3 regions of the Rhizobium sp. USDA 3886 genome follow, and region 2 is predicted to be linked to each of the others. Evidence: predicted binding sites of a transcription regulator. Region 2 holds the regulator's gene; each other region holds the start of a gene.
What was found. Region 2 encodes LexA, which represses DNA repair genes until DNA is damaged. Its sites were predicted from a motif close to TGTTCNNNNTGTGTTCNG; they were not measured.
Positions count from the first base shown of each region.

Region 1: the regulator LexA is predicted to act here: its motif matches at 5,640-5,657, upstream of ACZ9BX_RS13370 (DNA recombination protein RmuC).
Region 3: the regulator LexA is predicted to act here: its motif matches at 2,318-2,335, upstream of ACZ9BX_RS08410 (ribonuclease T2 family protein).

Region 1 is NZ_JBWCDC010000001.1:2,599,012-2,608,685, forward strand. Features, by position in the region: gene ACZ9BX_RS13335 (LOG family protein) at 1-246, opposite strand, end outside; gene dapD (2,3,4,5-tetrahydropyridine-2,6-dicarboxylate N-succinyltransferase) at 439-1,299, shown strand; gene dapE (succinyl-diaminopimelate desuccinylase) at 1,413-2,606, shown strand; gene ACZ9BX_RS13350 (hypothetical protein) at 2,593-3,189, shown strand; gene truA (tRNA pseudouridine(38-40) synthase TruA) at 3,214-4,017, opposite strand; gene fmt (methionyl-tRNA formyltransferase) at 4,017-4,952, opposite strand; gene def (peptide deformylase) at 4,991-5,506, opposite strand; gene ACZ9BX_RS13370 (DNA recombination protein RmuC) at 5,690-6,910, shown strand; gene ACZ9BX_RS13375 (ribokinase) at 6,961-7,860, shown strand; gene ACZ9BX_RS13380 (methyl-accepting chemotaxis protein) at 8,089-9,674, shown strand, end outside.
Region 2 is NZ_JBWCDC010000001.1:847,734-857,407, reverse strand. Features, by position in the region: gene pdhA (pyruvate dehydrogenase (acetyl-transferring) E1 component subunit alpha) at 1-319, opposite strand, end outside; gene ACZ9BX_RS04430 (FtsB family cell division protein) at 466-786, opposite strand; gene eno (phosphopyruvate hydratase) at 929-2,203, opposite strand; partial or broken gene ACZ9BX_RS04420 (methyl-accepting chemotaxis protein) at 2,648-4,493, shown strand; gene kdsA (3-deoxy-8-phosphooctulonate synthase) at 4,515-5,360, opposite strand; gene ACZ9BX_RS04410 (VOC family protein) at 5,357-6,235, opposite strand; gene lexA (transcriptional repressor LexA) at 6,442-7,158, shown strand; partial or broken gene ACZ9BX_RS04400 (ComEC/Rec2 family competence protein) at 7,139-8,357, opposite strand; gene gltA (citrate synthase) at 8,778-9,674, shown strand, end outside.
Region 3 is NZ_JBWCDC010000001.1:1,600,628-1,610,301, forward strand. Features, by position in the region: gene ettA (energy-dependent translational throttle protein EttA) at 1-581, opposite strand, end outside; gene ACZ9BX_RS08405 (methyltransferase) at 733-1,497, opposite strand; gene ACZ9BX_RS08410 (ribonuclease T2 family protein) at 1,561-2,301, opposite strand; gene ACZ9BX_RS08415 (alpha/beta fold hydrolase) at 2,452-3,381, shown strand; gene ACZ9BX_RS08420 (DMT family transporter) at 3,397-4,350, shown strand; gene caiB (succinate--glutarate CoA-transferase) at 4,369-5,583, shown strand; gene ACZ9BX_RS08430 (thiamine pyrophosphate-binding protein) at 5,580-7,238, shown strand; gene ACZ9BX_RS08435 (RidA family protein) at 7,279-7,623, opposite strand; gene ACZ9BX_RS08440 (protein tyrosine phosphatase family protein) at 7,679-8,017, opposite strand; gene ACZ9BX_RS08445 (DUF4432 family protein) at 8,089-8,928, opposite strand; gene ACZ9BX_RS08450 (L,D-transpeptidase) at 9,173-9,674, shown strand, end outside.

The sequences.
Region 1 (9,674 bases), 1.8 Mb from region 2:
GGTGGATTTGATGCCGCGCTCCGTCAGCATCATCTCGACTTTGAGGAGTTCCAGTTGGAGACGGATCGGCCGCAATTCCTCGCGGCAGAGAAAGTCGTCGTCGGCATAGGCGAGGCGATAGGAAGGAGCAAGCGTTTGCGGCGTCTTCGGCACGGCCAGTGCGCGATGCCTGTCGATCTCGCTCGATTTCAGCGGAGCCCAGACTCCATTCTTGCGCCTGGGCTTGCCATTCTTTCCCTTCACCATTTCAAAATGCCCTTCAAGAAAGCCGGCAATACTTGCCGGGTATGTCTATAACGCCTTGAATCCAGAAACGATCTCGTTCGAAAAATCATTCCATTTTAGCCGCTCATGCGATAGAGCAGATCGCATCCCGCCGATCACAATTCCCGGAGACTTCTCAGTCTCAGGATAAAGTTCGAAGTTTAAGGAATTCTCATGAGCGCCACCAACCTCGCATCCCTCGAAAAGACCATCGAAGCGGCCTTCGACAACCGCGAAAACGTGAACGCGTCGACGAAAGGCGAAGTTCGCGAAGCTGTCGAGGCAGCGCTCGAACTCCTCGACGGTGGCAAGGTTCGCGTCGCCGAGCGCGGCGCCGATGGCATCTGGACGGTCAATCAGTGGCTCAAGAAAGCCGTCCTGATTTCCTTCCGCCTGAACGACATGGAAGTCGTCAAGGGCGGTTCAGGCAATTCCACCTGGTGGGACAAGGTGCCCTCCAAGTTCGAAGGCTGGGGTGAGAATCAGTACCGTGCCGCGGGCTTCCGCGCCGTTCCGAACTGCGTCGTCCGCCGCTCGGCCCACATCGCCAAGAACGTCGTGCTGATGCCCTCCTTCGTCAATCTCGGCGCCTATGTCGATGAAGGCACGATGGTCGATACCTGGGCCACCGTCGGTTCCTGCGCGCAGATCGGCAAACATGTGCATCTCTCCGGTGGTGTCGGCATCGGCGGCGTGCTGGAGCCGATGCAGGCCGGCCCGACGATCATCGAAGACAACTGCTTCATCGGCGCCCGCTCGGAGGTCGTCGAAGGCTGCATCATCCGCGAAGGCTCGGTGCTCGGCATGGGCGTCTTTATCGGCAAGTCGACCAAGATCGTCGATCGCACCACCGGCGAAGTCATGTACGGCGAAGTGCCGCCCTATTCCGTCGTCGTTGCCGGTTCCATGCCGAGTGCCAACAAGACCATGGCAAACGGCCAGCCTGCACCGCATCTCTATTGCGCCGTGATCGTCAAGCGCGTCGACGAACGGACCCGCTCGAAGACCGGCATCAATGAATTGCTGCGCGACTAAGCTTTCAGTGACAGCCGGATTCCGATCCGGTAAACAGACGGCGTTCTTTTTTCAGCGAGGCGGTTCGCCGCCTTGCCATGTCTTTGCCATTCCCGCCGGATAATTCGACGCTCATGACCGCCACCGATCCCGTCGCCAATCTTCAGACGCTCATCCGCTGCCCCTCCGTGACGCCTGCCGAAGGCGGCGCGCTTTCTGCGCTCGACGCCATGCTCTCGCCTCTGGGTTTTACGGTGGACAAGGTGAAAGCGACGGAAGCCGGCACGCCCGACATCGAAAACCTTTACGCGCGCCTGGGCAGTGACGGCCCGCATCTGATGTTCGCGGGACACACGGACGTCGTCCCGGTTGGCGACGAAGCCGCATGGACACATCCGCCCTTCGCCGCCGAGATTGCTGGCGGCGAGCTCTTCGGTCGTGGCGCGGTCGACATGAAGGGCGGGATCGCCTGCTTCGTGGCAGCCGTTTCCCGGTACGTCGAAAAACATGGAAATCCAAAGGGCTCGATCTCCTTCCTGATCACCGGCGATGAAGAAGGCCCGGCGATCAACGGCACGATCAAACTCCTGCAATGGGCGACAGAACGCGGCGAGCGCTGGGATGCCTGCCTCGTCGGCGAGCCAACCAATCCGGATGCCCTCGGCGAGATGATCAAGATCGGCCGCCGAGGTTCACTCTCCGGCAAGATCACGGTGCACGGCGTTCAGGGCCACGCCGCCTATCCGCACCTCGCAGACAATCCGGTACGCGGCATGCTGCAGCTCACCAGCGCATTAATGGATCCCCCCTTCGACAATGGAACGGAGAACTTCCAACCGTCGAATCTCGAAGTGACGACCATCGATGTGGACAATCCGGCCACCAATATCATTCCGGCGAAGGCAACGGCGAGCTTCAACATCCGCTTCAACGACACCTGGACGGTTGACACGTTACAGGTGGAAATCCTCCGTCGTCTTGACGTCGCTGCCAAGGACGGCGTGTTGCGCCCCGGCCGTGAGCCGGTAAGATATGACATAGTCTGGGCCGACCGGCCGAGCCATGTCTTCCTCACCCACAACAACGCACTGATTGCATCACTCTCCTCTGCCGTGGAAAGCATTGCAGGCAAGGCACCGAAGCTTTCGACCACCGGCGGCACGTCGGACGCGCGTTTCATCAAGGATTATTGCCCGGTCGTCGAATTCGGGCTCGTCGGGCAGACCATGCACATGGTCGATGAACGCGTTACCGTTTCCGATCTCGAAACGCTGACGCAGATCTACGAAGCCTTTATCGAGCGCTGGTTTGTGAATGCCGGGGCTTAGGGAGGTTCAATACTATCTGTCGGGTTTGTGGCTGCTGATCCGTATGGATACGCGCGGCTTCCGGCTTCTCGACATGTCAGACCGCGGCGTCAACCGCTCTTTCTGGGCGATGGCCTGGTGCCTGCCGCCGATGGGCATTTCGTGGCTCTGGTGGCGTCAGGCTTTCCTGCAGTCGATGCCGCCGCATGTCGAAGTCGGCCTGCCCTTCTATTTCCGCTTGGGTCTGGTCGAAATCGCCAACTGGTTCGTGCCGCTGGTCTTTGCTGGACTGTTGCTGTTTGCCTTCCGCATGGGTGATCGCTTTGCCGCCGTGGTCGTCAGCGTCAACTGGCTGGGCGTGCCGCTTTCCTACATCAACGGTCTGCTGCTGGCGCTGGTCTTCTTCATTCCCGGCGCCATCAGCGTCGTGTCGGTCCTGCTCCTGGTCTTCATGATGGCGCAGGTCTTCATGCTTGCAAGGATTTTGCGGATGATCTTCCACGGCCACGGGCTGATGGTCGGGGCGCTGACGCTGGCTCTGCTGGTGCCGACCATGATCTTCGCTGAATATCTCCAGCGCTTCCTTGGCATTTATCCGGTCTAGGCCGACGATCTGGCGTAGTTCAGGTCATGACAGATCGTCATCACCATTTTCTTCTGTCCGCTTGCGCCGGTCGATGATGACCGCCGGATAATCGACCTGCATGAAATAAAGCCCCTCCGGCGGGGCGACCGGACCGCAGGCCTTGCGGTCCCGTGCTTCGAGCGCGGCACGCACATCCTCCGGCGTCCACTTGCCTTCTCCCGCGAGCTTCAGCGTTCCAGCGAAGGAGCGGATCTGGTTGTGCAGGAAGCTCTGCGCCGTTGCGCGGATTTCGATGAGTTCGCCGTTCCGCGTCACGTCGAGCCGGTCGAGCGTGCGGACCGGGCTGTTTGCCTGGCAGTGCGCGGAGCGGAAGGTGGTAAAATCATGCTTGCCGACCAGGATCTGGGCGGCCGCGTGCATCACGTGATGATCGAGCGCCTTCGGCACCCACCAGGCCTTGCCCGCTTCGAGCGCCAGCGGCGCGCGGCGGCTGACGATGCGGTAGAGATAATGCCGCCGGAGCGCCGAGAAGCGGGCGTCGAAGAATTCGCTCGCCACCGTCACGTCGAGGATCGAGACGGCCTCGCCGGCAAGCTTCAGATGGGCATTCAGCGCATTCTGCAACTTGAAGGGCGACCATTCCTTCGCGAGATCGGCGTGGATCACCTGCCCCATCGCATGCACGCCGGAATCCGTGCGACCCGCACCGCGGATCGACACGGTCTCGCCGCTCGCCGACAGGATCGCCTTCTCGATCGCCCCCTGTGCCGACGGCCCGTTTTCCTGCCGCTGCCAGCCGACATAGGCACGGCCGTCATATTCGACCGTCATGCGGTAGCGCGGCATCAGGAAAGCCTCGTGCCCACAGCAAGCGGCGTCCCGCGCAGGAAATCGGCGGCGGCGAGCGGCTTGCCGCCGGCCTTCTGCAGCTTCGTCAGCCGTACCGCGCCGGAAACGCAGGCAACCACCAGATCGTCCGTCAGCACCTCTCCGGGATTCCCCTGCCCTTCGGCAGGCATCGAACCCAACACTTTCACCCGCTCCGGCTTGCCGCCGATCCCTATCTCGAACCAGGCACCCGGAAATGGCGACAGTCCGCGGATATGATTGTGAACGTCCGTTGCACCCCTGCCGAAATCGATCCGCGTCTCGCCCTTGTCGATCTTCGCGGCATAGAGGACTCCCTCTTCCGGCTGCGGCGTCAGCGGCAGGTCGCCCATTTCGAGCTTGACCATCGCTTCAGCGATGGCCTTCGCGCCGACGTACATCAGCTTGTCATGCAGTTCACCGGCCGTCATGTTCGGTCCGATCTCGACTTCGCGGGTCAACGCGACGGGGCCGGTATCGAGCCCCTTGTCCATCTTCATTACCATCATGCCGGTCTTTTCGTCGCCTGCCATGATCGCTCTCTGGATGGGTGCTGCGCCGCGCCAGCGCGGCAGCAGCGAGGCATGGCCATTGTAGCAGCCGTTTCGCGTTCCGTTCAAAATCGCCTCCGGCAGCAGCAGCCCATAGGCGACGACAACCGCCACATCCGCATTGAGCGCCCGGAAGCGCTCCCGTTCTTCCGGCTCCTTGAAATTGACCGGTGTGAAGACCGGCAGGCCGAGGAGTTCGGCGGCCTGATGCACCGGCGACTTCTGCAGGTCGAGACCGCGCCGTCCGCCCGGCCGCGGCGGCTGCGTATAGACCGCAACGATCTGATGCCCCGCATCCACCAGCTTGCGCAGGGTCAGGACCGAGAACTCCGGCGTTCCCATGAAAATGATGCGAAGCGACATTCTATCCCGCCAGGTTTTAGGGCCGCCCGCCGCCCTGTCTAAATCGCCTTCGACTTCGCCGCCTTTGTGAACTTCTTGATCACCATTTCGCGCTTCAGCCGCGAGATATGATCGATGAAGAGTACGCCGTTCAAATGGTCGATCTCATGCTGTAGGCAAGTGGCGAGAAGGCCATCGGCCTCCACGGTCTGCTCCTTGCCGTCGCGATCGAGGTATTTGACCGTCACAGCCGCCGGACGCTCGACCTCGGCATAATAGTCCGGGATGGAAAGGCAGCCTTCTTCATAGACAGATCGCTCACCCGAAGACTTGAGGATCTCCGGATTGATGAAGACCTGCGGCTGTTTTTCCTCGCCCTCGCGCGAAACGTCGATCACCAGCATACGGCGCGGCACGCCGACCTGAATTGCAGCCAGACCGATGCCCGGCGCGTCGTACATCGTTTCCAGCATATCGTCGGCAAGACGCTTGAGATCGGCATCGACCCGCTCGATCGGCTTGGAAACCTGGCGGAGAACGGGATCTGGAAGAATGATAAGTGGCTTGATGGTCATGGCGTTCCCATAACCTATCTTTTCCGGCTAGGGAATTATCCTGAAACCCCGGAAGGCGCTTTTTTGCGCCGCCTTTCGGAATTTGCCGCATTCGGTTAGGTTGCGCGGCACTCCGGAAATTGCGCTGTGGATTTGTTCACGTTTTGATCTAGCCATTGCCTCCGAGTTTGTTATTGTGCGCGAATGAACAACGCTACCGACTCGCTGACGATTTCGCTCGCCGGGCTCAGCCCGGTCATCCTTGCTCTTGCCGGCGGCGCTATTGCTGTTGTTGTCGTGGTGCTCGTTCTGCTGTTCAGGAACGGCAATCTCCGCCGCGAGCAGAATGAGGAGGCAGCGATCCGGGCCGCGGAAGCCGATGCCCGAATGTCCGAGCTTCTGAAGATCCAGGCCGAGATGAAGGGACGCATCTCGACGATGGCTGAGGTCTTCGGCACACGTCAGGCCGAACTCAACCAAGCGATCGGTCAGCGCCTCGACGGCATGTCGCAACGCGTTAACACGACAATCAGCGAACAGACGAAATCGACGCACGAGAACCTTCAGCGGCTGCAGGAACGGCTTGCCGTCATCGATGCGGCTCAGAACAACATCCAGACACTGGCGAAAGACGTCGTCGGGCTTCAGGCTATCCTCTCCAACAAGCAAACGCGCGGCGCCTTCGGCCAGTCCCGCATGGAGACAATCGTCGCCGACGGCCTGCCGATGGGTGCCTATGCTTTCCAGCAGACGCTTTCAAACGGCTCGCGGCCGGACTGCACCGTGCGCATGCCGAACAGTGCACCGCCCCTGGTCATCGATGCCAAATTTCCTCTCGAAGCATGGAATGCCATTCGCGACGCGGGCAATCCGGACGCCACCAAACTTGCCTCGCAACAATTCCGCCGCGACATGGAAATCCATATCCGCGATATCTCGGAGAAGTATCTTATCCAAGGTGAGACACAGGAGACGGCATTTCTCTTCGTTCCTTCGGAATCGATCTTCGCTGAAATCCACGAGAATTTCGAGCCGATCGTCCAGAAAGCGCATCGTTCCCGCATCGTCATCGTTTCGCCTTCGCTGCTGATGCTGTCGATCCAGGTCATCCAGGCCGTTTTGAAGGATCAGCGCATGCAGGCGCAAGCGCACGTCATCCAGGGTGAGGTAGCAATCCTGATGGATGATCTCGGGCGGCTTGATGAGCGCGTGCGCAAACTGCAGACTCATTTTTCCCAGGCACAGCGGGATATTGATCAGATCATCACGTCCAGTGACAAGCTCTCCAAACGCGGCGCAAAGATCGAAGCGCTGGAATTCGAGGGCGGAGGAGCACTCAAGCAGGAACGTGAAAGCGGACCTCCGGCGAAGTCGGTCGAGAGCCGCACCGGGCTTCTTAAACTCCGGGTGGTTGACGAAGAGTGAGCCCATCGGGCAGTGTCCGTCCGCATAAGAAGCATGACGGGAAACCCTTTATGATCACAGTTTTCGGCTCCATCAACATGGACCTCATCGCCACGACCGATCGCCTGCCGAAGCCCGGCGAAACGGTGGCCGGCAACGGCTTTGCAACGGCGGCCGGCGGCAAGGGAGCCAACCAGGCATTGGCCGCGCGACGTGCCGGCCAAGTGGTCCATATGGTGGGCGCAGTCGGCAAGGATGAATTCGCTGCTCCGGCGCTTGCGCTTCTCGATCAGGCAGGCACCCGCCTTGCAGGTGTCAAGCATGTCGAAGGGCCGACGGGAACAGCGCTGATTATTGTTGGTGGAGACGGCGAGAACATGATCGCCGTCGTGCCGGGCGCAAACGGGACTATCACGGCTGGGGACGCCGATGCGGCAATCGGCGCCATGAGCAAAGGCGATATCCTGATGCTGCAGTTCGAAGTGCCCGCGCCGGCGGTTGAGCGTGCGCTAACCGCAGCCAAGGTCAAGGGCGTCACGACCGTCCTCAATCTCGCCCCGCTTATTGCGGACGCCCCACGGCTCGGGCGTCTCGCCGATATCGTCATTGCCAACGAGACGGAGTTCGAGCGGCTTGCCGGCCAGGACAACATGAGCACAGCTGACCGCGAAACGGCGTTAAGGCGCCTGCACGAAGAGACGGGACAGACATTGATCGTGACGCTCGGCGCAGACGGCGTGATCGCAATCCGGGATGGTGTCGTTACACGAGCGAAGGGACTGAAAATCGAGCCGGTGGATACCGTCGGCGCTGGCGATACGTTCTGCGGCTACTTTGCCGCAAGCCTCGATGAAGGCCTCGATTTTGAGGCTTCGCTGCGCCGGGCCGCCATCGCCGGCTCGCTGGCCTGCCTCAAGGCCGGAGCACAGCCATCCATTCCCTTGTCCGCCGAAGTCGCAAACAAGATATAGTCTTGTCTATTTTGACCGAACACTCGAAGAAATATGAATCAACTCAATATATTAGCAGAATGAATCGATATAGTTTCATTCAAATTTAAGGGATTTCCGGCGATCTTTCTTTGATCGCCTGGCTTTTCTCGAAGGCCCTGGCACGTCACGGCTGCTCCATGACGGCGCGGCATTTCCTCCCCGTGCCGGAGAATGCGCCTCCGGTGCGTCGCCACTGCCGAGGAACCCATGTCCATCTTCCGCATGAAGTCGCTTGCCGCAAAGCTCATCCTCATTACAGGCGTGGCCATCGCGCTTGTGATGCTGATCTCCAACCTTTTCCTGATCGACCAAACGCGCGATCGCGTTCAGATGCTGACGATGGACCAAGCCAATCTCGAGGCGAAATCAATTGCCAACGAGATCGCTGCAAATGTAGGCGAGTTGGCGAGCGCCGCGCGCTCGATGTCGGGCGTCGTCGGCCGCGGTCACGAAGGCAAGACCTTCGACCGCAAGGGCATCGTAAACATCCTCAAGGCTAACCTCGAGCAGAATGCTTTTGCCTTCGGAAGCTGGTTCTGCGAACAGCTCGGCGCCTTCGACGGCAAAACAACCGAGATCGCCGATAAGCTCGATGAGGGCACGAACAAGAACGGCGCCTTTACGCCCTATTGGTCGAAGACGAGGGGAGGCGCCATCCAGTTTTCGACCTTCGACAACGATTATGCCGCGGAATGGTGGAAACTTGCGGCCGAAAGCGGCAAGGGCGCCATCACCTCACCCTATCTCGCCGAAGGCACCGATGTTCCAACGCTGCTGACCTCCATCGCCTATCCCGTCATGTCCGGCGGCAAGATGATTGGTGTCGAAGGCGTCGACATCTCGCTCAAATCCCTCACCGACAAACTGCAGGCATTGCATCCCTTCGGTTCGGGTCGCGTCACCCTCGTTGCGCAAAACGGCAACTGGATCGTGGCGCCGACGAAAGAACTGATGTCGAAACCCTATGGCGACGGCGAAGGTGCGGCCGAAGTTCAGACAGCGCTAGCCTCGATGACATCAGGTGTGGTTCGTAACCTCGCCTTTGATGGCTATGAACCTTTCGACCGCGTCGTTTATCCGTTTGCCGTGCCGGATCTTCATGCAACGTGGGTCGTGCTCGTTGATGTTCCCCACAGCGCCATTAACGCACCAGTGCGCGATCAAACCTTCATGATGATCGCCGGTGGCATTGTTGTCCTCGGTGCCGTCATGCTGGCTCTCTATTTTGCCGTCCGCTCTTTCGTGCAAATGCCTCTTGGCTCGCTGGTTGCGAGTGTCAAAGCGCTTAGCGACGGCAAGTATGAAGAGCCGGTCACCGGTCAGGACCGCGCGGACGAAATCGGTTCCGTCGCCAAAGCCCTCGAAGGATTCCGGTTTGCGCTTGCCGATACGCAACGGCTCGAAGCAGAGGCTGACAATCAGCGCAGTGCCGCCGAAACTGAACGCAGCCGTTCTGAAAGCGAGCGGCAGGAGTCGGTCGCGCTGCAGCGCCAGATCGTTTCCATCGTCGGTGCCGGGCTCTCCGAACTATCGCAGGGCAACCTCGGCCATCGCATCACAGAGGCGTTCCCCGGCGAATACAACAAGCTGAAGCAGGATTTCAACGCTGCGCTTGCCAGTCTTGAAGAGACGATCAACACGATGAACGTCAGCGTCGTGAACATTGGCTCGGGCACCAGCGAAATCAGCAACAGCGCCTCGGATCTTGCCAAGCGCACGGAACAGCAGGCGGCAAGCCTGGAAGAAACCGCCGCCGCGCTCAACGAGCTGACCGTTCAGGTCAATTCGAGTGC
Region 2 (9,674 bases):
GGGCGTTCATGCCGGTCGCCAGCATATGGCCATGATCGCGGTAGCCAGTGATCACCTGGTCGCCTTCCTTGAGGGCGAACTGCATGCCGACGACGACCGCTTCCTGGCCGATATAAAGGTGACAGAAACCGCCTATGAAGCCCATGCCGTAAAGCTGGCCTGCCTTTTCCTCGAAACGGCGGATGAGCAGCATTTCGCGATAGGCCTTGAGCTCGGTATCGCGATCGAAATCGGCGATAGCCCCGCCATTCGATTGCTTGCTGTGAGGTTTTGCGCTGGTCTTGCGGCTGGAAACGGTCGCGGTCTTTCGCGGCGCCATTCAACCCTCCCTATGGGTTTGTCGTTTCTTGGGTGGCGCGTACCATAGGGAAGAAATTTGGCCACAGCAATGCCATAAATGCATGGCACGTATTCTGCTTTAAGCCATTGATAAACCAACAGAATTGCAGATTAACCTATTTCCGGTTAATTTGCATAAGAATTGAATATGACGATTTCGTCGCCCCGCGACATGTTCAGTTGATAGCGGGCTTTTTCGTCCAGCATGTCCTTGTCGAGCGAACCATCGCTCAACAGCGCGACCTGCTGTTCCAGATGTTCGCGTTTCACCTTCAAGACCGCAAGCTCGCGCTCGCGCGCAATCCGGCGCTTCTCAAAGCCTTCCGTGGCCCGGAGACCATAGTCGCCGTGAATGCAGTGATAACCGAAATAGGAGAGAAAAGCGACCGTCATGGCCGGAATGACGAACCGCCCAATCTTTCTCTTCTTATGATGCTTTGTCCACATACGCACACATGCTCTGAAACGCATTACCGATTGCAGCGAGCTTACGCCTGAGAGATTAACCGTCCGTTGACTATGAATTTCGCGCAACAAAAAACCCGCGCCGGTGAAGCGCGGGTTTCAAACAACTGATTCTTAAAGACTATCAGCCGCGGATGATCGAGCGGCCGGCGTAGCGGGCCTGCGGGCCGAGACCCTCTTCGATGCGGATCAGCTGGTTGTACTTTGCCAGACGGTCCGAGCGCGACAGCGAGCCCGTCTTGATCTGACCGCAATTAGTGGCGACCGCCAGATCGGCGATCGTGGAGTCTTCCGTTTCGCCAGAGCGGTGCGACATGACGGCGGTGTAGGCTGCCTTGTGCGCGGTGTTGACGGCGTCGAGCGTTTCCGTCAGCGAGCCGATCTGGTTGACCTTCACGAGGATCGAGTTGGCGACGCCCATGCGGATGCCGTCGCGCAGGCGCTCCGAGTTGGTGACGAAAAGGTCGTCGCCGACCAGTTGCACGTTCTTGCCGGCGAGGTCCGTCAGAGCCTTCCAGCCGTCCCAATCGTCTTCAGCCATGCCGTCTTCGATCGAGATGATCGGGTACTTGCCGGCGAGATCGGCGAGATATTCGGCCATGGCGCCCGATTCCAGCGTGCGGCCCTCTCCTTCGAGAACGTACTTGCCGTCCTTGAAGAATTCCGTCGAGGCGCAGTCGAGACCGAGGCAGATGTCGTCACCCGGCTTGTAGCCGGCTTTCTCGATCGACTTCATGATGAAGTCGAGCGCTTCCGGCGCGCTCTTCAGGCCCGGCGCGAAACCGCCCTCGTCGCCAACATTGGTGTTATGACCTTGGGCCGACAGTTCCTTCTTGAGGACGTGGAAGACTTCCGAGCCCATGCGAACCGCTTCGCGGATCGAATCGGCGCCAACCGGCAGGATCATGAACTCTTGGAAGTCGATCGGGTTGTCGGCATGCGCGCCGCCGTTGATGATGTTCATCATCGGAACCGGCAGGAGATGGGCACTCGCACCGCCGACATAGCGGTAGAGCGGCAGGCCGGATGCCTGGGCGGCCGCCTTGGCAACGGCGAGCGACACGCCGAGGATGGCATTGGCGCCGAGGCGCGACTTGTTCGGCGTGCCGTCCAGTTCGATCATGATGTTGTCGATCTGGATCTGGTTCTCGGCATCGATGCCGCCGATCGCGTCGAAGATTTCCGTGTTGGCAGCCTCGACGGCCTTTTCGACACCCTTGCCAAGATAGCGCTTGCCGCCATCGCGAACTTCGACGGCCTCATGCGCACCGGTCGAGGCGCCTGACGGCACGGCCGCACGGCCCATGCTGCCATCTTCGAGATAGACATCGACTTCAACGGTCGGATTGCCTCGGCTGTCGAGAATCTCGCGGGCGATAATGTCGGTAATTGCGGTCATGATCTCTTCCTGCTCGGTGGGTGATAAATCGTTCGAAGCTGTTTAATCGAAGGCACGCAAATTACAATGCCACACCGACGACAGACGGCTGGCACGGGCCTATAGCGCGAATATGTCAGGCTTTTGAAGAGACCGCTTGCCACGTCATCAATCCGCTGCCAGCGAGCTCGTTCCGGCGCTTCGAAACCTCAGGTTTTGAAAGCAACCTTCGTCACTTTCGATTTGGTTGTAAATTTATCGGTCAGTAACCAATCAATATTATAATTAATACTCACTGAGGAAATACTGCCCCGCTCTCCGGCAAGTAGTATTGCATGATGCGCTTCCTGGTGCGGTCCAAACCCGCCTGACTATGCCGACCTTCACGATTTCAGGTTCCCTCGGAAATTCCAAAATAATTTCAACGAACAGCATCTGTTCGCTATTCAATTCATGGGGCGCAGGATGAAACTCAATATTGCACGCAGTCTTGCAATCTTCGCGGTGGTCGTCACCGCTGGATTGATCGCTTCGATCGGAATACAGAATTACGCCTTCAACAAGCTGCGGGTGAACGGCGAGATGTACAGGCAGATCATCTACGGCAAGGATCTCGTCGCCGATATTCTACCGCCGCCCCTCTACGTCGTCGAATCCTACATGCTTGCGCTCGAAGCAGTGCAGCGCCCCGACGTTGCGAAGAAAAACATCGACCGCATTGAAGACATCCTGAAACCCGCTTATGAGGATCGCCGCAAATATTGGCTGACGACGGCGCTCAGCGGTGACCTCAAGCAAAAGCTCCTGAACGATGTGCTCGTCAAAGGCGACGTGTTTTGGAAGGTGATGTTGGAGGAACTCGCGCCGGCCATTCTCAAGAATGACTCCGCAGTCATCCCGGCGTCCTTCGAAACACTTGCGACGAATTTCCATATTCATGAAAGCGCCGTCAACAAGCTCGTGGATATGGCGAACACCTTCCTGGCGGATGCCGAAAAGGATGCCGCGGAACAGACACGCATCCTCTCGACCATCACGCTCGCAGCTGCCGCAGTCTCGCTTTGCCTGCTTCTCGGCGGCCTGTATGTCTTCCGACGCCGCGCCATCGTGCCGCTCTCGGCGATGCGCGACTATATGGCGATCCTTGCCGGCGGCGACTATTCGAAGGAAGTGCCCTTCAGCCGCCGCGGCGATGAGATCGGTGAGATGGCGCGGGCCGCTTACCGTCTTCCGCGAAGCCGCCGAAGAGCGGAACAATATCCGCGAGCGCCAGGATGCCGAACGTCAGGCCCAAACGCAGCGTGATGCGGCGCTTGCCGCCACCAAGGCAGATGAGGAAGCCGTCCGCGAGCGCGTCATCGCGAGCCTGAGCCGCGGCCTGGAACGCCTTTCCGGGGGCGACCTCACCGTCCAGCTAAGCGAGCCCTTCGAAGCGGCCTATGAAAAGTTGCGCGAGCAGTTCAATTCGAGCATCCACACGCTTTCCGGCGCGATGACGGAAATTTCGGCCGTCACGAATACGGTGCGGACCGGCTCCGGCGAAATCGCGTCGAGCACGGACGACCTGGCCCGGCGCACCGAGCATCAGGCCGCTTCGCTGGAGCAAGCAGCCTCGGCGCTCGACCAGATCACGGTCACCGTCAAGAACTCGTCGGAACGGGCCAATGAAGCGAACGCGATGATGACGGCGACCAAGGAAAGTGCCACCTATTCGGCAACCGTCGTGCATGAGGCGGTCGCTGCGATGGAGAAGATCGAGACATCATCTGTGCAGATCGGCGAGATCATCAACGTCATCGATGAAATCGCCTTCCAGACCAACCTCCTCGCGCTCAATGCCGGCGTGGAAGCCGCCCGCGCCGGTGAAGCCGGAAAGGGTTTTGCAGTCGTTGCGCAGGAAGTGCGCGACCTTGCCGGCCGCTCTGCCAATCTAGCGAAGGAAATCAAGCAGTTGATCGAGACGTCTTCCAATCAGGTGTCAGCCGGCGTTGCACTAGTCAACCGCACCGGTGAGGCGCTCAGCAATATCGATCAGCAGGTTTTCAGGGTCACGGCGCTGATCGAGGCGATCGTGCGTTCCTCTTCCGAACAAACGACCGCTCTCCTGGAAGTCAACGCCGCCGTCAACACAATGGACAGCGTCACGCAGCAGAACGCGGCGATGGTTGAGCAGACGAGTGCCGCTTGCCGCGAACTTGGTGAAGAGGCGATACACCTCAATCACCTGCTGTCCCGTTTCCGTCTCGACGACGTGACGGCCCCTACCGCAACGCGGTCGCACTCTAGCCAAAGGATGGCGCTTGCCGGCTGACGGCAGGCACCTCATGTCCGTTCAAGCCGCCTTGGCGATCGCGTCGAAGGCCAGCAGCTTTTCGAGCAGCCGGGGCATGTCCTTCAGATGGACCATGTTCGGGCCGTCGGACGGTGCGTGATCGGGATCCTCATGCGTCTCGATGAAGACGCCTGCCACGCCGACGGCGACGGCCGCGCGTGCCAGCGTCTCGACGAACTCCCTCTGCCCGCCGGTCGAGCCGCCCTGCCCGCCGGGTTGCTGCACCGAATGGGTCGCATCGAAAACGACAGGGGCGCCCATGGCCGCCATGATCGGCAGCGAGCGCATGTCCGAGACCAGCGTGTTGTAGCCGAAGGAGGCCCCGCGCTCGCAAAGCAGGATGTTCGGATTGCCGGTGGCATTCAGCTTGCCGAGGACGTTCTTCATATCCCAGGGTGCCAGGAACTGGCCCTTCTTCACATTGATCGCCCGGCCCGTCTTGGCGGCGGCAACGAGGAGGTCCGTCTGGCGGCTGAGGAAGGCCGGGATCTGCAGGATGTCGACGACCGGCGCGACGGCAGCGCACTGCTCTTCCGTATGAATGTCCGTCAGCACCGGAAAACCGAATTCCTTCTTGAGGTCGGCAAAGACTTCCAGCGCCTTCTCAAGGCCGATGCCGCGCTGAGCGGACAGCGAGGTCCGGTTCGCCTTGTCGAAGGACGACTTGTAAACCAGGCCGATGCCGAGCATTTTGCACAGCTCGCTCAAAACGCCGGCCACCATGAACGCATGCTCGCGGCTCTCCATCTGGCAGGGGCCGGCAATCAGTGACAGCCTGCCGCTGTTGGAAAAGACGACGCGGCCGGCACCTTCGCCGACTGCGACTTCGGAATTCGTATTGCTCATTGGGTCTCCTCGAAGGCGAAGATCGCACCCTGGCCGGGCGCCGGCTTCACCAGGACTCTGTTGTTCTTGCGTGTATAGGTCATCCCGTTATCAGCCAAAAGCGCTTCTGTCACGGCAAGATCGGTGGTGCGGAAAACGATAGCGCTGCCTCTAAGCCCCTTATCTGCGGTTAACGGCAGCGAATCGAAATAAGCCTCCATCCCTTCCGGCGACAGCAGGCTAATCCTGGTATTCGCTGACGCGATCGCCACGCCGAACGGCGTCCGCTCGATTCCCGTCGTAGACGCGCCCAACTGAAGAAACGAGCCGAAAGCTTCAGGCTCCGGCGCGCTTAGCACGATCTCCGAGATACCGGTTGCGCCATTCGCATGCTTTTCCAGCGCGCTGCGATCGGCCGGAAAGGCGTTGATGCGCTGGCAGGCGAAGAGGAAGAAATCCGGCACCCGAAGATCGGCGGCAAAGGCAAGCTTGAAAGTCCCCGTCGATTGCGACCCGTCCGGCATCTTGATCAGGCGCGAAAACTCCAGCATGCCGCCGCCGCTCTTTCTCGCCCGCACGAAGTGCGCATGATCGGCGTCCGCGTCTTCCGTGGCGAACACGGCCGCAGAGAATCCGTCATTGCCGCAGCGGAAGCGAAAGGCTTGGTCGCGTGCCACAAAGACGTTTCCGTGCCGCACTGCCTCTTCACATTCCTTCGCGCTCGCAACGCCAAGCGGCTCGAGATAGGTCTTGTCGGAGAAGAAAACGCAGGCATTCACCGTGCCGAAAGGATGACGGCCCTCGTCGGCAACCGTGAACCCCAATCGTCCCAGCCGCTCCCGCGCGAGATCGATGTTGGTGACAGGCAGAACAAGATGATCCAGCGGATGCAGCATGGCGTCACGTCTCCATTTCCTGTGCCGAAAGATGTGTGCCGGGTATCTTGGCTTTGCAAGCCGGGCGCCCTATCCGGCAAACAAAAAGTTTCGAAAACGAACGCAGTTGAGGGGAAATTTTACGAAAATTTAGGTACTTGCGGAACACATATGGAACATATAGTGTCTGTTCTGGCTTTGTTTCACGAAACTGGGGTTAAACTTCGATGCTGACGCGCAAACAACAGGAGCTTCTCCTCTTCATTCATGAGCGCATGAAAGAATCCGGCGTGCCGCCGTCCTTTGACGAAATGAAGGATGCGCTGGATCTCGCGTCCAAATCCGGTATCCATCGGCTGATCACCGCACTGGAAGAGCGCGGTTTCATTCGCCGCCTACCGAATCGGGCTCGCGCGCTTGAGGTGATCCGGCTTCCGGAAGCCTATAGCCCGAGCATTCAGCCCCGCCGCGGCTTTTCGCCGAGCGTCATCGAGGGCAGCCTCGGCAAGCTGCAGCCTACGGCCGTCCCGCCGAAGCCGGCGAACGAAGGCAATAACAGCTCCGTTTCGGTTCCCGTCATGGGCCGGATCGCGGCAGGCGTTCCGATCTCGGCGATCCAGAACAACACGCACGACATCAACGTTCCAGCCGACATGCTCGGCTCCGGCGAGCACTACGCGCTCGAGGTCAAGGGCGATTCGATGATCGAGGCTGGTATCTTCGACGGCGACACGGTCATCATCCGCAACACCAGTACCGCAAACCCCGGCGATATCGTCGTGGCCCTGGTCGACGACGAGGAAGCGACGCTGAAACGGTTCCGTCGCAAGGGTGCTTCGATTGCGCTCGAGGCCGCAAACCCGGCCTACGAAACCCGCATCTTCGGACCAGATCGTGTCAAGGTTCAGGGCAAACTCGTCGGCCTCATCCGCCGTTATCACTAACCGGCGGCCCATCGCCGGGCAAAGGTACCGCTGCGCCAATCATAGGCGCGGTGGCGGCTCCAGGGGCGATCGAGTTTCTCGAAGGCGGTTGTGATTTGTGCTGCTCCGCTTCCGAAGCGCAATTCAATAGCGCCGGTTTTCCGCAAGGTTTCGCCCGTGAAGGGCATCGCGCCGGATCGGCAGAGCGCAGCTGACCGGCGCAACGCCGATGTCCACGGTATGGCAAGCTGGACCAAGATAGGCGGCATTATCGAGCACCGTCAGCACGGAGCCATTTTCGAGCCGTTCCCGTACACCATGCTTTCTTGACGCAGGACAAATGGCTAGCCGCGGCAGTGTTCCGCATCGCATTTCTCGCCTTCTCCTGCTGCTCCGGGGAGAGCTCCGTTCTCTCGCTGGCTTTTGCCGAGTGGATCGGCGCTGAACCGGCATCGATGAATCGGGGCCGCAGATTGTCATCGATAGCCAGCGCCCTTTCCACTGATCGAAAATGAAATCCGGCGACGCTCGCCGTCCGACGCGAGCGAGGCTCTGTTGACGATGGCAACGAGGCTGCCGTCCTCTGCGATCACAACATCCGGTGCGGTTACGCCCGACATCAGGGCGACCAAAAGCGTCGAGACTGACATGATCGCGGTGCCAATATGCCGGAGCTTCGTGCGCAGCAGCGTAAGCAGCGGGAAGCCGGTGACTGCTACCGGAAAGTACCAGCCCGGCAGCCCGCCCACGCCGATGTCGCCACCCACGAGGATACTGTCTTTGCGGTCGCGATCACCAGATCGAGCCCGAAACCGACCACCCTCCATTGCAGCGCGTCGAGCCCGAAGGGCATCAGCAGCATGGCAATCAATCCAGCAGGCATGATGATGAAGGAGATGATCGGCATGGCTGCGGGATTGGCCCGCAGGACATAAGCCGTCAGCCGGTGAATATGCTCGATCGAGAACAATGCCGTCGAAAAGCCGCAGGATGCCGCCGAAAAAGCCCGAGACCGAAATCAGCAGCTGAAGCGCCCGAAGTTTTGCAAACGGGCTTCGCGCATCGGCCGCTCCTTCCATAGCGCGTATCCGGGGACCAGCGCCAGCGTCGCGGTAAAGGACATCTGGAAGCTCGGCCCCATGATCCTCGGAGGGCGGCGAGACGATGATGATGAGAAGCGCTGAAAGCGCCACGTTGCGAACGGCGGTTATTCGCGGGCGAGAGCTTTGCATATGCCGGAGGCTTCCTCCCGCTTTCCAAAAGCGCAAGGCAGGGGCATGCGGAACTGCCCGTCCACGACATCTGCTGACGCGGAAATGCGCAGCGTGCTCGTTTTCAACTCCGGCATGCACCCAGCCCGGCGGCACCTCTTAATACAACCCCGAATGCAGCCCAACGGGCGTTTCAGTAACAATAATCGATTGAAAAAAGCCAAAAAAATTGGATTGCCAAAAGCCGAATTAAATCATTGGCTTCCGTTATGCGCCTCCGGCATCGCAGGAGTGTCTAAAAGTTGATACTGCGATGCACAAAATGGCGCCACGGTAACTTGGCATTGGCGCCGTGATCATATAGCTATCGGAGAGGACGCTTAACCCTATGGCGCTTTTATGGCGCCGCCGCCAGTTTGGAGGATCAGCATGACGGATCAAAGCGCAACAATCAAAATCGGCGACAAAACCGCCAATCTTTCCGTGAAAAGCGGAACGATCGGTCCGGATGTCATCGATATTGGTGCACTGTACAAAAACACCGGTTCCTTCACCTACGATCCTGGTTTCACCTCGACCGCTTCCTGTGAATCGAAGATCACATATATCGACGGCGATGAAGGCGTTCTGCTGCATCGCGGCTACCCGATCGAACAGCTTGCCGAGCACGGCGACTTCCTGGAAGTCTGCTATCTGCTGCTTTACGGTGAACTGCCGACGGCCGCGCAGAAGAAGGACTTTGACTTCCGCGTCACGCATCACACCATGGTGCACGAGCAAATGTCGCGCTTCTTCACCGGCTTCCGCCGCGACGCGCATCCGATGGCCGTCATGTGCGGCTGCGTCGGCGCTCTGTCTGCCTTCTACCACGACTCGACGGACATCACCGATCCACATCAGCGCATGGTTGCAAGCCTGCGCATGATCGCCAAGATGCCGACGATCGCGGCCATGGCCTACAAGTACTATATCGGCCAGCCCTTCGTTTACCCGAAGAACGATCTCGACTACGCCTCGAACTTTTTGCGCATGTGCTTCGCCGTTCCTTGCGAAGAATATGTCGTGAACCCGGTCCTTTCACGCGCCATGGACCGTATCTTCATCCTGCATGCCGACCACGAGCAGAACGCATCGACCTCGACGGTCCGTCTCGCCGGCTCCTCGGGCGCCAATCCGTTCGCCTGCATCGCAGCCGGCATTGCCTGCCTCTGGGGTCCGGCTCATGGCGGTGCAAACGAAGCGGCCCTCAACATGCTTTCGGAAATCGGCACGGTCGACCGCATTCCGGAATATATCGCCCGCGCCAAGGACAAGAACGATCCGTTC
Region 3 (9,674 bases), 750 kb from region 2:
CAGGCGATTGTCTCGGCATCGAGGTGGTTGGTCGGCTCGTCGAGCAGCAACACGTCCGGCTGCGACAGCAGCAGCTTGCACAGCGCAACGCGGCGGCGCTCACCGCCGGACAGCGTCGTGACGTCCGCATCGGCCGGCGGGCAGCGCAACGCGTCCATCGCCATCTCGACCTGGCTTTCCAAGTCCCAGAGGTTCTGGCTGTCGATAATGTCCTGGAGCTTGGCGCCCTCCTCCGCCGTCTCGTCGGAGTAGTTCATCATCAGTTCGTTGTAGCGGTCGAGGATCGCCGTCTTCGAAGCGACTCCTTCCATGACGTTTTCGAGCGCCGTCTTCGAAGCATCGAGCTGCGGCTCCTGCGCCAGAAAGCCGAGCGTCGCGCCTTCAGCGAGCCAGGCCTCGCCCGTATACTCCTTGTCGAGGCCGGCCATGATGCGCAGGACCGTCGACTTACCGGCGCCGTTCGGGCCGAGGATGCCGATCTTGGCGTCGGGATAGAAGGAAAGGTGGATGTTCTCCAGCACCTTCTTGTTGCCATATGCCTTGCTGAGGCCGGCCATGTGATAGATGAACTGACGTGCCATTATATGCTGCTCCGGGCGGAAACTTGAAAACCGTGGCCGCTATGTAGGCGAAAGCCGGCGCCCGGGCAACGCCGAAACCGGCTTTCTATACGGCAAATCGATTTTGGTTCCGTTCGAAAAGCAACGGAACGGAGGGATTCTCCTGCTCTCGTCAGGCCTTCCGCCCAGTCGCGTGAAATAGCCGCGCCATCGCTCGATATGGGTCACGCAGCGAAGCAGCGCGCTCAAGCGCGATGAGCTTGCCAGCGAGCGCCTCGTCAAAGCCGGGTTCGTCAAGATGATCGGAAAACACGCGGACTCCCCGCCATTGGCATTCCGCAAAGCCACAGGCCTCCATCTGCTGAACAACCGCCGAAGGATCATCGCCGCGCGTCTTGATTCCAAGGTTGCCCATGCTGGCCGCCGCGCCGGTTTCGATCAATTCCCTTGCCGTCGCGTAGTCTCCAAGCAGCGCTTCCCGGAAACCGCTGGAGAGTGCGTTTTTCGTCAGGATGCTAAGCAGCCCGCCGCGGGTTACATGACTTGCCAATTTTCGGATGGCAGCGGCGCTGTCGTCCAAGTACATCAGCACCCCGTGGCAGCAAACCGCATCGAACAGATGCTCCCATGCGAAATCGGTGATGTCGCCCGGCGCAAACTCAAGCCGGTCGCGGACTTGCTTCGGCAGTTCTGCCTTGCGCAGATTTGCCCGGCGTAGCATTTCCGGCGAAGCGTCGATGCCGAGAACTCTAAAGCCTGCTTCGGATAGGCGCGCGGATATCTCGCCATCGCCACACCCCATATCCAGAATTGTTCCGCCGGCAGGCGCAAGGCTGGCCACGACTTCGAACGCCAGCTCGTGACGTATTCTGCCGCGTATCCCATTCGAGTATCTTTGATAGGCGTCCCCGACGCTTCCGAAGTCGTCCAGCCGCATTGTTCTCCCTCCCTGCGCGGAAAGTATGCCGGTGCTCCAGTTTCCGGCCGTGGCGACAAACCTTCAGAAGCCCGCAGCGTCGACAACGCCTTCATCGCAGCCGAAGGAGGTGCGGCCGGCGCTTTGGATGAGTTTCGCAAGCCCCGCACCGGCACCGGCGCCCGAGCCCGCATCCTCCGACAGGCCGATCGTCAGCTCACTGATCACACGGATGCCGCCTGCACGGCGGCAGCTCATCTTCACGCGCTCGCCGGCGCCAGCCCCGAAGCTCTTGTCGAAAGCCGCCTTGATCTGATCGGCCTTGACCGTCATACCGACATTCGCCGCAAAGAGGTCGCGCACCGCCGAGCCGTTCAGGTCACCCATCAGGCGGATCGCCGCGCCGAAATAATCGTCGGCGCTCATCTTCGTGCAGGTGCCGTGCTTCGTCCATTCGTGACGTTCGAGACCCGATTGCGTTCCGGGCATGGCCTTCGCAAGGGCCGACGCGTTCTCGGCCGTCAGCTTGACCTCCGGCAGCTTCTGCCAATCGCCGTCCTTGTCGGCTGCCTGCAAGTCCTTCGGCACACCGCAGTAGTTCTGGCGCAGCGGCCAGAGGCCGTGCAGCGAGAAATTCGTCGCGTCGAAACGCTCCCTCGTCTGGCTGCTGCATTCCGGCTTTTTCTGGTTTGTCTGGCAGAATGCCGGCTGCCAGCTTGCAGCAAGGATGAAGCGAGTCCGCCCTTCCCGTTCCTGCGCAACCGCAAAGCCGGCCAGAATCATCGACAGAACGAACGCCATCAAGCGCAGAAACACCCTGCTCATCGCCACTCCCCGCAGACGGAACAATTCAGGAACACATAAACACGGAGCCCAAAACTCTGCAACCCTGAATCGCAAGAAATTTCGCTGCAAACATGTGCCGGGATGTTGCATTTGGCCCGCGATCTGCTCTGTTGCAGCGGGAGGATAGAAATGTTTTCGCAAACACAATGGCTTAAGACGCCGGAGGCAACGCTCGCCTTTCATCATGAGATAGCCGGCGGCGGCTCGCGTGGCGTGTTGTTGATCTCCCACGGACTTGCCGAACATTCGAAGCGCTACGCACGCTTCGCCAACGCGATAGCTGCACGCGGCTATCATGTCTATGCCCACGACCACCGCGGCCATGGCGAGACGGTGGCTAAGGGCGCACCGATCGGGCAGTTCGCCCCGCGAAATGGTGTGCAGCAGGTCCTCGCCGACACCGTCGCCATGCGGGACTATGCGGCAGAGCTCCACCCGAATCTCCCGGTGATCCTCTTCGGCCACTCCATGGGCGGCCTGATCGCGCTCAACGCTGCCGTGACCTATCCGGAGAAGTTCGACGCCGTTGCCGTGTGGAACTCGAACTTCGCGGTCGGTTTCGCAGGCCGCGCCGCGCAAGCCATCCTGCTTGTCGAAAAAGCCCTGAAGGGTTCCGACGTTCCGAGCGGCATGCTGCCTAAACTCACCTTCAGTGCCTGGGGCAAATCCATCCCCGGCCATCGGACGGAATTCGACTGGCTCTCCCGAGATCCGGCCGAAGTCGACAAATATATAGCCGATCCGCTCTGCGGCTTCGATGCTTCCGTCTCGCTCTGGCTCGATATCTTCGAGCTCACCTTCCGCGCGCCGCAGAAGCGGCATCTCGACAGGCTGCGAAAGGATCTGCCGATCCACGTCGTCGGCGGCGGAAAGGATCCGGCGACCGATGGCGGAAAAGCCGTGGCCTGGCTGTCAAACCGTTTGAAACGGCATGGTTTCTCCCGTATCACGACCGAAATATATCAGGACAAACGGCACGAAACGCTGAACGAGATCGGCGCCGAAGCGGCGATTTCGGCCTTTGCCGATTGGTGCGATGAAGCAACCGCAAGGTCCTGATAAGAGGACCATGGAATGAGCAGTGCCGCGATGATGAAGAATGCCTCCTCCGACGTGACCATGGGTCTGCTGCTCATGTTCCTTTCGGTGCTCGTCTCGCCGGTAATCGACATTTTTTCCAAGCTTGCGATCACGACGATTCCGTCCGCGGAAATCACCGCGGCGCGCTTTGCCGTGCAGGCGCTCTGCATGCTTCCGATCGTTCTCTGGCGGAAAAACCTGGCGGACTTGTCGTGGCGGCAGAGCCTCTTCCACGCGATCCGCGGCGCCATCATCACCATTTCGATGATCTCGTTCGTCACGACACTGAAATACATGGCGGTTGCAGACGCGATCGCGATCTTCTTCGTCGAACCCATCATTCTGACGATCCTGAGCAGTATTTTTCTCGGCGAGACAATCGGCTGGCGCCGCTACGCCGCCTGCGGCGTCGGCTTCTTCGGTGCGATATTGATCATCCAGCCAAGCTTCCAGGAGGTCGGCTACGTGGCGCTGTTGCCGGTCGTCAGCGCAGTCTGCATCGCCATCTCCGCGATGATGAACAGGGCCCTGGCACAACGCGAGGATCCCTGGGCGATGCAATTTCATATGGGCCTGTGGGGCCTTCTCTTCTGCGTCATTTTGCTCTTCATTGGGCATGGGAGCGGCTCGGATGTGTTTGATCCGGTGACGCCGGACATGACAGGTCTCGTCTGGCTCCTCGGCGTCGGCGTAACGGCCGCGATCGCCGGCATTCTCGGCGTCTATGCCTATCGCTCCGCACCCGCCTCGACCTTGGCGCCGCTGCAGTATTTCGAGATTGTCTCGGCGACGATCTTCGCTTGGCTGGTTTTTGGTGATTTTCCCGATGCCATCAAATGGCTCGGCATTCTCATCATCATCGCATCCGGACTTTACATCATCTGGCGCGAGCGCCGCTTTGCATCCAAGCCCGTATCCGATACATCTGAGGCGACGCGGGCGCCGTGATCCGTTCTCGGGAGGAACATGACGGACAGAAGCAGGAAGCCGCCGCTTGACGGCATCAGGGTCATCGAACTCGCCCGCGTTCTCGCAGGTCCCTGGGCCGGTCAGATGCTGGCCGATCTCGGCGCCGACGTCATCAAGGTCGAAAATCCGGATGGTGGCGATGATACGCGGCAATGGGGACCGCCCTTCATCGAGGGTAAGGACGGCGAAAACCTTTCAGCCGCCTATTATCACTCCGCCAATCGCAACAAGCGCTCGGTCACGGCCGACCTGAGGACCGAAGAAGGCCAGTCGCTGGTGCGGCGCCTTGCGGCAACGGCCGATGTCTTGATCGAGAATTTCAAGCTCGGCGGCCTCGTCAAATACGGGCTCGACTACGAGAGCTTGCGCAAGATCAACCCGAAGCTCGTCTATTGCTCGATCACCGGCTTCGGCCAGTCCGGTCCCTATGCCGGCCTCGCGGGCTATGACTATATCGTTCAGGGAATGTCCGGCTTCATGTCGATCACCGGCGAGCCGGATCGACAGCCGATGAAAGCGGGTGTCGCTATCGCCGATATCTTCACCGGCATCTATGCCGCATCGGCAATCGAGGCGGCCCTCATCCATGCCCTGAAGACGGGTGAAGGTCAGCTCGTCGATATGGCGCTGCTCGACGTTCAGTCCGCCGTGCTCGCCAATCAGAACATGAACTACCTGATTTCCGGCCGCGCGCCGACGCGGCTCGGCAATGCCCATCCGAATATCTCTCCCTATGAGGTCGTGCCGAGCGCCGACGGCTACCTGATCCTCGCCGTCGGCAATGACAGCCAGTTCCGTCGCCTCTGCACGGTCCTCAGCCTCGATGGCATCGCCAGCAACGAACGCTTTTCGACCAACAGGGCCCGCGTCGCCAACCGCGATGAGGTGCGCCGCCTGGTATCGACCGAAACGCTGAAATGGCAGAAGGCCGACCTCTTGAAAGCCTGCGAAGAAAACGCAGTGCCGGCCGGCGCGATCAATACCATCGAAGAGATGTTCGCTGATCCGCAGATCGTCGCGCGCGGCCTGCGCATCGATCTGCCGGATGCGGCAGGAACCGTGATCCCCGGCGTGAGGACGCCGGTCGTGCTCTCCGAAACGCCCCTGCGATACGAAAGGCCGAGCCCGCGGCTTGGCGAACATCAGGAAGAGGTTCTGGCCGAGCTCGAGGCATTGGAGCGCGCCGAACGGGAGAGGAAATCGGCATCATGAAGAAGAGCGGCGGCGAGCTGATTGTCGAAGCGCTGAAGGCAAACGGGGTCAAGCGCCTTTCCTGCGTGCCCGGCGAAAGCTTTCTCGCCGTGCTGGACGCGCTTTATGACACCGATATCGAGGTGATCGTCTGCCGTCAGGAAGGCGGCGCCGCGATGATGGCCGATTGCTGGGGCAGGCTCACCGGCGAGCCCGGCATCTGCATGGTCACCCGCGGCCCTGGCGCGACGAATGCTTCGGCGGGCCTGCATATCGCCAGACAGGATTCGATCCCGATGATCCTCTTCATCGGCCAGGTCCAGCGCGATGCCCGCGAGCGCGAGGCCTTCCAGGAAGTGGAGTTCCGGCGCGCCCTGACAGAATATGCCAAATGGGTCGGCGAAATCGACGATGCGGCGCGCACTCCCGAATTCGTCACCCGCGCCTTTGCCGTTGCCACCTCTGGCAGGCCCGGGCCTGTCGTGCTGTCACTGCCCGAGGACATGTTGCGTGATCAAGTGGAAGCGCCGCGCGCGAAGCCTTATGCCCGCGTTCCGGCTCATCCCGGACGCCGTCAGGTCGACGATTTCTACATGCGGCTCCTGAAGGCCGAGCGTCCGATGGTCATTCTCGGCGGCACACGCTGGGATGCGGATGCCGTTGCCGATTTCCGCGTCTTTGCCGAGCGTTTCAAGCTGCCGGTCGGATGCTCCTTCCGCCGCCAGATGCTCTTCGACCACCTGCACGCAGGCTATGCCGGCGATGTCGGCATCGGCATCAATCCGGCACTGGCGGAAGAGATCAAAGAGAGCGACCTGCTGATTTTGCTGGGCGGCCGGATGTCGGAAATGCCGTCGTCAGGCTATACGCTGATCGACGTCCCCTACCCGGCACAATCGCTCGTCCATATCTATCCCGACCCGTCCGAGCTCGGCCGCATCTACCGCCCGGATCTTGCGATCTGCGCATCGCCGCAGGACTTCGTCGCCGCCCTTGGCGATCTCGAAGCGCCTACCGAACCGCGCTGGGCCGAGCGGACGGAACGCATGCACCAAGCCTATCTTGACTGGTCGAAGCCGCCGCGGACAGGCCCCGGAGCCGTGCATATGGGGCCGATCATGGAATGGATCGAGGGCAACACGAAGGCCGACACGATCTTCACCAACGGTGCCGGCAACTATGCCACCTGGCTGCACCGCTTCCATCGCTTCCGGCAGTTCAATACGCAGGCGGCACCCACATCCGGCTCGATGGGTTACGGATTGCCCGCCGCCGTTGCCGCCAAGCGGCTTTTTCCGGAGCGCGAAGTCATCTGCTTTGCCGGTGACGGCTGCTTCCTGATGCACGGGCAGGAGTTCGCCACCGCAGTTCGCTACAATCTTCCGATCATCGCCCTCGTCATCAACAACGGCATCTATGGCACGATCCGCATGCACCAGGAACGTGACTATCCCGGCCGTGTCAGCGGTACGGATCTCACCAATCCGGATTTCGCGGCTCTTGCCCGTGCCTACGGCGGCCATGGCGAAACGGTGGCGAAAACCGAGGACTTCGCGCCCGCCTTCGAGCGCGCCCGCGCCAGCGGCAAGCCGTCGATCATCGAGGTGAAGCTCGATCCGGAGGCAATCACGCCGACGCGCACGCTCTCCGAAATCGCCCAAACAAAAAGCCGGTGAGCGAACCCACCGGCTTTCGAAATTGGCAATGACGCCGATCTTAGTCGATTGCCGCGGTGACGATGAACTCGACCTTGTACTTCGGCGCTGCGAGCTTGGCTTCGCTGGTCGCGCGGGCTGGCGTGTTCGTCGGATCGACCCAGGCTTCCCAGGCAGCGTTCATTTCCGCAAAGTAGGAAATGTCGGAGAGATAGATCAGCGTCTGCAGGATCTTCGATTTGCTGGAACCTGCAGCAGCAAGCAGGCGATCGACTTCGGCAAGCGCCGACTTGCACTGATCGGTCACGCTCTCGCCTTCGCCGACTTGGCCTGCGAGATAGACGGTGTTGCCGTGGATGACCGCGCCGCTCATGCGGGCGCCGACGTCGATACGCTTGATGCTCATGATGCTCTCCTAAGTTTTATGAAATAAAGGCGCGGTGGGAGGCCGCGCCGGAAGATCAGCCGCGAATATGATGGGTCTTCTGATAGATTGCGGTGGAGCGCGCGCCGGAACGGCAATAGCCGAGCATCGGGCGCGGAAATTCGTCGAGCGCGTCGACCATGCCCTGCACGGCTTCCTCCGTCACGCCCATCGGGCCGACGGGCACATGCGCGATGTCGAGGCCAAGTTCCTTGGCGCGGGCTTCGATCACGGAAAACGGCGTCTGGTCCGGGCCTTCCTGATCCGGGCGATGGCAGACGATCGACTTGAAGCCCATCGCCTTGATCTGATCGAGATCCTCCAGCGTGATCTGGCCGGATACCGAATATTCGTCGTCGATCTGGCGGATGTCCATCGCACGTTCCTCCTGAGAATGAATGGCAGAAGCTCTACGATGCGAGACCGGAAGCGTCAATAACTGTTCGCCTAGAGGAAGGCGACGCGAAGCGCATAGCTGCGGCTCTCGCCCGGCTGCAGCATGTTGAACTCGCCGCCCGCCTGAAGCTCGCTACGCGAGACCCAACGATGCGAGACCGGTTCGATGCCGAAAACGTCCGCCGGCGTCTTCTGGTTCCGCCAGACCTGCAGATGCGGCAGCGTATCCGTGTGGAAACGCACGCACAGCGTCTTGCCGCCCGCTGCTTTCATCGGCCCCAGCCGGACTTCGGCAAAACCATCCTCGGCGGCCAAAGCCTCGACGCAAAAGAGGCCGCCAAGCTCTTCTCCGAAGGTCCACGGAAAACCACCGCCTTCGAGCATAGCCCCTTCCAGCCGCGTACCGGCATCGAGCCATTTGCCGCCGGTATTTATGTGATACATCAGGAAGGTCGGTACCACTTGGCCGCTGGTGTTGACGACGGTGTCGTCCAGCAAAACTTCCCCCGTCGCGCCGTCGATGCGCCAAAGCCGTTCGATCCGCTGCGGCAATCCTTCGACGGTGACGATATCGATGTCGGCGCGGCACTCGGCATTGCCGTTCTCGAATTTGGTCCAGAGAACCTTGGCGGGATGACCGGACACCGAACCATGAAGCGGGTAGACCTTGCCATCCGTCCGCGCCGGGATCGGCTCGCGATGGCGGATGTGGTCCGGACCGCAGGTGAAGAGAAAACCTTCGAGCGAGTGGTCGATACGCGGATCGCCGTCGTCCGGGATGGCGCGCTTCGGCGCGATATCGACGCCGTCGACGATGCATCCGCCGATATCCATCACCGATGTTTCGTCCAGCATCAGGCGCGGTCCCTTGGCGGCGGCAAACTCGATCATTGCATTCCTCCCGATCTTTAGGCTGCCGTAGGGTTAGGACCCGTCCGCACATTCGTCAATCGCGGCAAGCCCGTTGCGCACAACCGGCAATGCATGCCGGAACCCGCTTGCCAAACCAAGCGTTTTGTCCCAGGCAGGAAACGCAATTATTTTCATCTTTTGTTTAGTACGAATTCATAAATTCCACATTAGCGTCAAGATTCGCAGGTGTGTGTCGGCCAAGTCACTGTTCGAGGTGTAAGACGTGAAGCGCTTTCTGAAATCGGGGATGTCCCTTGCCGCGGCCGTGCTGGCCCTTGCGGCCGCCGCACCAGGTGCCGATGCGCAGCAATACGGCCGCCGCCAGCGCGATGTCGTGATGGTGACCCCCGACGGGGCGATAATCGACTACATTCCGCCGGGTGCCGACGTCTATTACTCGCGGGATCGCAACGGCAAGCGCGTCCTGCTCGATGGCTACGGCAACGTCGTCGCGACCGAAATGCGCGGCAGCGGCTATTATCCGCCACCGCCTGTCCGCGAAACCTATAACAACGATCCCTATTATCCAGATAGCGACAGCACACGTTACGTGGAACGCGGCGCCGTGACCGGCTCCATCCCGCGCGATGCGGAAATCCAGCGCGAGCCGCTTTACGACCAGCCCTATCCGGATGCCAACGGAGAAAGCTATCCGCAGAACGAGGACTATGCGTCGATCGAACCGGATCAGCCGTTCCCGGGCGACATGCAGCCGAAGCCGCCCT